Regions from separate parts of the Enterobacter sp. PL_is379 genome, predicted to be linked through region 1. Evidence: predicted binding sites of a transcription regulator. Region 1 holds the regulator's gene; the other holds the start of a gene.
The links. Region 1 encodes PhoB, which activates phosphate uptake and scavenging genes when phosphate is short. Its sites were predicted from a motif close to CTGTCATAAAACTGNCNNAT; they were not measured.
Positions count from the first base shown of each region.

Region 2: kdgR (DNA-binding transcriptional regulator KdgR) is a predicted target of PhoB. The motif match lies at 3,164-3,183, and genes of this name have one in related genera.

Region 1 covers NZ_JBVPGT010000026.1:128,857-133,693, reverse strand. Annotated here, with positions in the region: gene brnQ (branched-chain amino acid transporter carrier protein BrnQ) at 1-1,183, opposite strand, end outside; gene phoR (phosphate regulon sensor histidine kinase PhoR) at 1,593-2,888, opposite strand; gene phoB (phosphate response regulator transcription factor PhoB) at 2,910-3,599, opposite strand; gene sbcD (exonuclease subunit SbcD) at 3,787-4,837, shown strand, end outside.
Region 2 covers NZ_JBVPGT010000027.1:181,361-186,197, reverse strand. Annotated here, with positions in the region: gene AC0TOY_RS10335 (MBL fold metallo-hydrolase) at 293-1,282, opposite strand; gene AC0TOY_RS10330 (YebO family protein) at 1,306-1,596, opposite strand; gene mgrB (PhoP/PhoQ regulatory lipoprotein MgrB) at 1,671-1,814, opposite strand; gene AC0TOY_RS10320 (YobH family protein) at 1,975-2,214, shown strand; gene kdgR (DNA-binding transcriptional regulator KdgR) at 2,281-3,072, opposite strand; gene AC0TOY_RS10310 (MFS transporter) at 3,252-4,625, shown strand; gene htpX (protease HtpX) at 4,676-4,837, opposite strand, start outside.

The sequences.
Region 1 (4,837 bases):
TGTGCGCGAAAGCTGATGCTTTAATCCCGTCAAGGATACCAAAAATCAGGCTGATAAACATGGCTGGCGCAATAATTCGTGAAGAGTTGTTCCACCACGGGCGAGTAAAGCTCAACACCACCAGCACGATGCACGGCGGATAAATCGCCGTCAGCACCGGAATAGAGACCTGAATCAGGTGGCTCAGACCGAGGTTTGACACCGCCATAGAGAAGATGCCGAGGATAAACACCAGGGTGCGGTAAGAGAGCGGCAGATACTGTGCAAAGAACTCTGCGCAGGCGCAGGTCAGGCCAACCGCGGTGACCAGACAGGCCAGGAAGATGAGTGCCGCCAGCAGCATACTGCCCGCACCGCCGAAGGTGTGCTGAACGTAGGCGTGCAGGATAGCCGCACCGTTGGCGTTCTGATCGACCAGCATGGCGCTGTCGGAGCCCAGACGGAACAGCGCCAGATACAGCAGCGTCAGACCCACACCGGCCATCAGGCCAGCCCAGATGGTATAGCGGGTCAGCAGGCGCGCTTCGGTCACACCGCGGGAACGCGCGGCGTTAACGATAACGATACCAAACACCATGGCGCCCAGCGTATCCATCGTCAGGTAGCCGTTCACAAAGCCGTTAGAGAACGCGGCGTTTTTATAGGCGTCCATCGCATCGCTAATCGGGCCCGCTGGCCAGACGATGGCCGCTACCGCCAGAACAATCAGCGCCACAATTTTGAGCGGAGCCAGGAAGTTACCCACGGTATCCAGCAGTTTGCCCGGATAGAGGGAAACCAGAATCACGATCGCGAAGTAGATCAGGCTGTAGATAAACAGCGGCATCGCGCCGTCACCGGTCAGAGGAGCAATACCCACTTCGAAGGACACGGTGGCCGTACGCGGGGTCGCAAACAGCGGGCCAACGGCCAGATAGCAGACGGTTGCCAGCAGAACGCCCGCCACTTTACCAATCGGGGTGCTAAGGCTATCCACACCGCCACCGACTTTCGCCAGCGCGACGACGGTGAGAACCGGCAGACCCACGGCAGTAATCAGGAAACCAAACGCGGCGGTCCAGACGTGTTCACCCGCCTGTAGGCCAACCATTGGAGGGAAAATGATGTTGCCTGCGCCAACGAACAGCGCAAATGTCATAAAGCCCAGCGCGATGATGTCACGCGATTTTAAGTGATGGGTCATAAAACCTTACTGCCTGTGGATGTGGTGTTGAAAACATTGAGATTTTCGATATCCCTGACGGGACGATACAGCCGAAAATTTGCTCAATTTCAGCGGGAAATGCTCCCGTCCTGGCGTGGAGAAGAATAGTTTTTCGATTTACCACGCAAATACAGTCGGTCTGACAGTATCTGGGGCGCAATTTAAACGCTTATAACGTTTAAAGGCAAGGTGGGATCGCAAAACCAGAACAATATGCCAGCATGAAAACACACGTTAGAATAATACGCTGTTTATAAGAAAAACCCATGGCTAATCATGCGAACAAAAAACAGACAGCCGTATAAAATTCATCCGCGTTTCGCTTGACTGCAAAGCAAACGGGCCAGCGATGGCTGACCCGTGGAAAGGTAAAATGACACGCCTGCCGTCAGGCGATCTTTTTGGCAATTAATCGTTCCGGAATAACGAAACTGAAACGGGTTCCTTTACCCAGCGTACTTTGAATATCGAGACGGCTTTCATGGTGATTCACCGCGTGTTTCACAATTGCCAGCCCCAGGCCGCTTCCGCCCGTCTGCCGGGATCGCGCTTTATCCACACGGTAAAAGCGCTCGGTCAGACGCGGAATGTGCTCCGGCGCGATCCCCGGCCCATTGTCTTCCACGCTAAACTCCGCCCCCGTTGGGGCATGGTGCCAGCGCACCACGATATTTGTCCCCTCAGGCGTATGATTCACCGCGTTATACACCAGGTTGGAAATGGCGCTACGCAGTTCATCTTCGCTGCCCAGCACCTTCAGCGTACTGTCGACCTCAAAGGTCAGGTGATGCTTTTTGTGGCTTAACGTCTGCGCTTCACGCTCCACGACCCGCAGCATCATCGGGACATCAATGGTGTCATTTAGCGCCAGCGTTGGCGCCGCTTCAATCTTCGAGAGCGTCAGCAGCTGCTTCACCAGCCCTTCCATCCGGTGCGTTTGCTCGCGCATGGTGTGCAGCGCTTTTTCACGCGGCGCGCCTTCCAGCGTTTGCTCCTGCATCATCTCCAGGTAGCCCTGCAGCACGGTCAACGGGGTTCGCAGTTCGTGACTGACGTTGGCGAAGAAGTTGCGCCGCGCCCCTTCCAGCTGGTGCATCTGGGTGACATCGCGCGCCACCATCAGCCACTGCTTATCGCTGTAGGGCATCACGCGGATCTCCAGATGGCGACCATTATTGAGCTTCAGATTGTGCGGACGGGTAAAATCACGCTTTTTCAGGTACAGCGTAAACTCGGGATAGCGCAGAAGGTTGAGGATATTTTGACCGTTGTCATCCGGCCAGCGCAGGCCCAGCAGCTGTTGAGCCAGGCCGTTACACCAGAAGATCGTCCCTTCTTCGGTCGTCAGAATCACGGCATCCGGCAGCGACTCTGCACCGCTGCGGAAACGCTTAATCAGGCTTCCCAGCTCGCGGCGACGCTTTTTATTACGCATCTGCATCTGATGCAGACCGTACAGCAGCGGCTCCCAGCTGCCGCTTCCCGGCGGCGGCGTCATACTTCGGTCAACCCACAGCCACCAGGAGAGGCGCAGCAGGTTCCAGAAATGCCAGATCAGCAGCCCGGTGACCGACGCCAGCAGAAACCACGGCAGGTGTCCAAGAAAGGCCCCAAGAAGGAAGGCCGGAATACAGCATAAGATCAGTTCAAAGACGAGCCTTTTCCATGACAGACGTTCCAGCACGCGTCACACTCCTGTCATTGTTCAGAAACGGGTAGAAAAACGATAACCCGTGCCGCGGACCGTCTGCACCATGCGATCGTGGCCGCTCAGTTCCAGTGCTTTTCGCAGGCGGCGAATATGTACGTCAACCGTCCGGTCTTCGACATACACGTTAGTTCCCCAGACGTTATTCAGCAACTGCTCGCGGCTGTACACGCGTTCCGGGTGGGTCATAAAGAAGTGCAGGAGTTTAAATTCGGTAGGCCCCATGTCGAGGGGATTTTCACCAGTCATCACGCGGTGTGAGGTGGGATCAAGGCTCAGCCCCTGCATCTCAATCACCTCTTCCACCGCCATTGGCGAAATACGGCGCATCACGGCTTTAATGCGGGCGACCAGCTCTTTTGGGGAGAACGGTTTGGTAATGTAATCGTCCGCACCGGTCTCAAGACCGCGCACGCGATCCTCTTCTTCTCCGCGCGCCGTAAGCATCACAACCGGGATGTCGCGGGTCAGCGCCTCACGCTTCAGGTGTTTGATAAACTGCAGTCCGGAGCCGCCAGGCAACATCCAGTCCAGCAGAATCAGATCGGGCCAGGGTTCATTCAGCTGGTTCACTGCGCTGTCATAATCTTCCGCTTCAACCGGCTGGAAACCGTTTTGCTCGAGCACGAAGCACACCATTTCACGAATTGGAGCTTCATCTTCTACGACCAGAATACGTCTCGCCATACTTTGCCCTGTCTTATCTTATTTAAGTTACAAGTTTGTAATTCGGCGCCATTATGCGTCAGATTTATGACAGATTTATGAAAAACAGTACCACGATAACGGGCAAACCGTTGTTTTATTACAGCGGTTATTTTCCCTTCTCTGAACGTTTATAATCCTGCTTTCTCTTTTTTGCCACGGATCAGCTATGCGCATACTTCACACCTCGGACTGGCATCTGGGTCAAAATTTTTACAGTAAAAGCCGTGCGGCTGAACATGAAGCGTTCCTGAACTGGCTGCTGGAAACGGCCCGGACGCACGAGGTGGACGCGATTATTGTGGCGGGTGACATCTTTGATACCGGCTCGCCCCCCAGCTATGCGCGTGAGCTGTATAACCGCTTCGTGGTGAATCTGCAGCAAACCGGCTGTCACCTGGTGATTGTCGCCGGCAACCATGATTCCGTCGCCACGCTCAATGAATCCCGCGATATCCTGGCATTTCTCAATACCACCGTGGTCGCCAGCGCCGGGCACGCCCCACAGATCCTGAAAAAACGCGACGGGTCGCCGGGCGCTGTGCTGTGTCCGATACCGTTTTTACGTCCGCGGGACATCGTGCAAAGCCAGGCAGGGCTGTCGGGTGCAGAAAAGCAGCAACATCTGTTACAGGCCATCACAGACTATTACCACCAGCAGCACGCCGAAGCCTGTGCCCTGCGGGGTGAACAGCCTATTCCGGTGATTGCGACCGGGCATCTCACCACCGTCGGGGCCAGTAAAAGTGACGCCGTGCGTGACATCTATATCGGCACGCTGGATGCCTTTCCGGCGCAGAACTTCCCGCCAGCCGACTACATTGCGCTCGGGCATATCCACCGCGCGCAGGTTATTGGCGGCAGCGAGCACATCCGCTACTGCGGCTCCCCTATTTCGCTCAGCTTTGACGAAACGGGCAAAGCCAAATCGGTGCATCTGGTGAGCTTTAGCGAGGGAAAACTCCGCGCCGTCGAGACGCTGGAAGTACCGGTCACCCAGCCGCTGGCGGTGCTGAAAGGCGATCTCGATGCCATCACCGCCCAGCTGGAACAGTGGCGCGGTGCTGAACAAGATCCCCCCGTCTGGCTGGATATCGAAATCACCACCGATGACTACCTGCACGATATGCAGCGCAAAATCCAGGCGCTGACGGAGGATTTGCCCGTCGAAGTCTTACTGGTCCGCCGCAGCCGCGAGCAGCGCGAGAAAATTCTGTTAA
Region 2 (4,837 bases), on a different contig from region 1:
CCGTCCAGCAAACAGGAAAAGAAATCTTACGTCTTGATTGAGTTAGAACAATTTGTGAAAACTTATGCTTAAATCATTGTAACGCGACCAAATTGTTTCAGAGAAAAAACAGTGTTAATAACCCGCGCCCAGCTGTATTAAAATGCACCAGCGAATAAACAGCGTTATGCACCAAAATAATGAAATTTTTATGACTCTGCATCAAAAGAAGGCAAGCAAAACGTTTCGATAAAAATAAAACATTCCTGCGCGCCTTTACATCAACAATATATGCAACAATTTATCGCTTCGTTTATAAGGATAAATATTCACCAATCTTCAGTATCCTGAAAGAATGGTTAACTGGTGCTAAATTATCGAGTGCGTGAGTTAACTCCTGCACAGGTTCATCTAAGGATTCATCTGCCAGTTCAAACACGCCCCAGTGAATAGGGAACGCCAGAGGTGAGCCCAGCTGCTGCCACAATGCCACCGCAGATTGCGGATCCATATGATGGACAGCCATGAACCATCGTGGGGCATAGGCACCAATCGGTAACGCGGCGGCATCTATCTGGCCCAGGCGTTCAGGAATTAACAGCAGCTCAGGTGAATAACCGGTATCACCGCTAAACCAGAAACGGTGATGCCGTCCTTCCATCACCCAGCCGCACCATAAGGAACGATTGCGGTTCCATGGCGTGCGCATGCTCCAGTGCTGTGCCGGTACGGCGGTCAGCGTCATCCCCTGCCAGGTGAAACTCTGCCACCAGTCGAGTTCGACCACGCGTTTTGCTCCCCGGCGACGAAACCAGTCGGCGAGGCCCAACGGAACAAAAATACTGACGTCGGGAAAGCGTTTGAGGATTCGGCGAAGGGTTGCGTCATCAAGATGATCGTAATGATTATGGGAAATGACGACCGCATCAAGCTGATGAAGCTGATCGACTGACAGCGCGGGAGGCGTTTTGCGCTGTGGTCCCAGGAAAGGGAGCGGAGAAGCGCGCCGTGAAAACACCGGGTCGGTAAGGATGATATTGCCGTCCAGCCGCAGCAACACGCTCGCGTGTCCGAGCCACCACACCCCATCTTCATGAGTCTGCGTAAGCTCAACCGGTTGCCACCACTGCTGGATAAAGTCTTTATAACCCAGCGCGGGCGGCTTCGGTAAACCGGCCTCTTTACGCGCTTTACGCCAGCGGTCAAGGTCGCCGGGTTGATGTCCAACAGGATCGGTATTACGAAAACCGTTCGGGGTGTGATGTTTCAGGGAGGGGTCATACCAGGGGTTTTTCCAGACCACAGCCACCTCCCAGGACAAAAAGATTAACGCTCAGCCACCAGGCGGATAAAGTCGTCTTCGTCTTTGTTATCTTCAGCGACTGCGTCTTTCGGCGCGTCTTTCTCTTCCGGTTCGTTAGCCTCACACAGACGGCGTAGCAGCGCATTCTGACGTTTTTGCTGATCGAGCAGCGCTTCCAGCAGTTCAATCTGCTCGTTAGTACGGGAACTGGCGCGATTCACAAAAAACCAAATGACCAGCCCGACAAGCAGAACAACCAAAGAAATCATCAGGGATGCTATATTCAGCAGCCCTGAATTCAGTAACTCACCCATTTCACCACCTCAATAAAAACGTCTATTTTACCACTGGCGCGAAGGAAGGAAATCACCTTGAGAAAAAATGCGTGTTACCACGGAATAAATTTATTGATTGCGCAAACGCCGCTAAAAAACTGTACATCCTGATCGCACATCACATTGATCGTCTGCGTCCATAACACCACGCACGCTATCAGCACGATAATCAGAATTACCCAGCGTATTTTTTTCACTCCACACTCCGTCTAATGACCTGATGTAACGAGGTTATCACGCTTATCTTAAACAAGGGCTAACTATGCCGCCATCGCGCTTTTTTCAGAATCCTGCACTTGTTTCGTTTCGTAAACCGTTTACGCTAGCATTATGATAACAACGATAAAAGAGGTAATGATGCGCTTAATCATTCGAACAATTATTGCACTGGCCATTGTCTGGATTGGCCTTCTGCTAACGGGTTATGGCGTACTTGTGGGAAGCACCGAAAATGCTGCAGGGTTAGGCATTCAGTGTAAATACTTAACAGCACAAGGAATGAGCACTGCGCAATATCTGCATACTGACAGCGGGATTGTTGGCTTAACCCACTGTCCGGTCCTGCGTAAGACTTCCGTCGTGATTGATAATGGCTAGTCAGCCGGATAAATGACCGACAAAAAACGCCGCAACAGATGCGGCGTTTTTTTATGTGAACAGAGATTAGAACGGGTAGTCGTGATACCCCATCTGTTCAGAAATCTTACGTGCGGCAGTGTGGAGAATAGCCACATACTCATGCAGACGCTCTTCGGAGAAACGTAAGGTTGGGAAGGAGATACTTAAGCCCGCGATCACCACGCCAAAACGGTCAAATACCGGAACGCCGATGCAGCGCAGTCCCTCTTCCTGCTCCTCGTTATCTTCGCCATACCCCTGCTCGCGTACGCGATCGAGCACCGTTAGCAGCGCGTCCGTGCTGGTAATGGTTCGTGAGGTACTTTGCTTGTATTCCACGCCTTCGAGGATCTGCTTCACTTCCTCACGATCGCGCCACGCCAGCAGAACTTTACCAATGGCGGTACTGTAGAGCGGGTTGCGACGACCAATGCGCGAATACATGCGCAGATTGTACATGGAGTCGATTTTATGGATGTAAACAATGCTGTCTTCATCCAGCGCGCCGAGATGGATGGTCTCTTTAGTGAGGCGAGAGATTTCACGCATCTGAATATCGGCGCTGCGGATCAGGTCAACATTTTGTAGCGCGCGGGCACCCAGCTCAAACAGTTTCAGCGTCAGGGAGTATTTTTCAGATTCGCCTTCCTGGGCAACGTAACCCAGAGACTTCATGGTTTGCAAAAAGCGATATACGGTGCTTTTTGACATCATCACGCGCTGTGACAACTCTGTAATACCTATTTCACGCTCCTCTCCCAGCGCCTGTAAGATGCCAAACACCTTCAGCACGGAAGAAACAGAATCTGGCTGTTTATCCAAATCCGCAATAGCCATTTACCACCTCATAGCGAGTGTTTTATAAAAATCAGAACCGGTTTTTATTATAAGTTCCCGTCATGTCACCTGCAATCAATCCCCGTTTACTTCGTTACAAATCTGCGACATATCGCGGCTGTAACAATGCTAAAATAGTTACCCTGAGAATAATTTCACGCTGAGCTTTTTTAAACCTAATGGAAAAGTCCCTTTCCGATGGCCTGCCTTTACCCCAGCGGTATGGCGCGATAGTGACCATCATTATCGGTATATCAATGGCGGTCCTTGACGGCGCAATCGCAAACGTTGCCCTGCCAACCATCGCCAGCGACCTGCACGCCTCTCCTGCCAGTTCGATATGGATTGTTAACGCCTATCAGATTGCGATTGTGGTTTCCCTGCTCTCGTTCTCTTTCCTGGGCGATATGTTCGGTTACCGTCGGGTGTATCAGTGCGGTCTGGTGGTTTTCACCTTTACGTCTTTGTTCTGTGCTCTTTCAGATTCACTGCATACCCTGACGCTTGCCCGCATTGCGCAGGGTTTTGGCGGCGCGGCGCTCATGAGCGTAAACACGGCGCTGATCCGCTTAATTTATCCGCAGCGTCATCTGGGGCGAGGAATGGGGATAAACTCGTTTATTGTCGCCGTCTCTTCTGCCGCCGGGCCAACGATTGCGGCGGCGATCCTTTCCGTTGCGTCATGGCAGTGGCTGTTCGCCATCAACGTGCCGCTGGGTATTGTCGCCATCTTCTTTGCCCTGCGCTTTCTTCCCGCTAACGGTCCCAAAAGCACCATGCCGCGTTTCGACGTGGCGAGTGCGGTGATGAATGCCCTGACCTTTGGCCTGTTGATTACGGCGCTGAGCGGCTTTGCGCAGGGACAGTCTCTGATGCTTACCGGCGCGGAGCTTATCGCCCTGCTGGCGATCGGCTTCTTCTTTGTTCGCCGCCAGCTCACTCTCCCTGTGCCTCTACTGCCTGTTGATCTGCTGCGTATTCCCCTCTTTTCCCTCTCCATTTGCACGTCTGTCTGCTCGTTCTGCGCCCAGATGCTGGCTCTGGTCTCCCTACCCTTCTTTCTGCAGAGCGTGGTCGGACGTTCAGAGGTGGAGACCGGTCTGCTGCTCACCCCCTGGCCGCTGGCGACCATGGTGATGGCACCGCTGGCAGGTTATTTAATTGAACGTGTTCATGCCGGTTTATTGGGCGCTTTGGGACTGGCGGTGATGGCGACAGGCCTTTTCGCGTTAGCATTGTTGCCCTCGTCGCCTTCGGATCTGGACATCATCTGGCGCATGATCCTCTGCGGTGCAGGGTTTGGCCTGTTCCAGTCCCCCAATAATCACACCATTATCACCTCAGCGCCACGGCATCGCAGCGGTGGGGCAAGCGGTATGCTGGGAACCGCGCGTCTGCTGGGCCAAAGCAGCGGTGCGGCACTGGTCGCCCTGATGTTTAACCTTGCCGGACAAAACGGTAACCATCTTGCGCTCCTCACCGCAGGCGCCCTTGCCACCCTCGCGGCGGTCGTCAGCGGCCTGCGGGTGACCCAGCCCAGGGTTCAGGCATAAAAAAAGCCGGGCGGAGTGTTCTCCCGCCCGGCTTTTTGTATTTTGTTGCGTTACTTCAGGTATTCCCCACTGCGCAGCGCTTCAATACGCTTATCCAGCGGCGGGTGAGACATAAACAGCTCGCTCAGCGACTTGGATTTACCGTTAATGCAGAAGGCCATCATGCTGTTCGCTTCCTGCGGCTCGTAGGAGGTTTTCAGACGCTGCAGCGC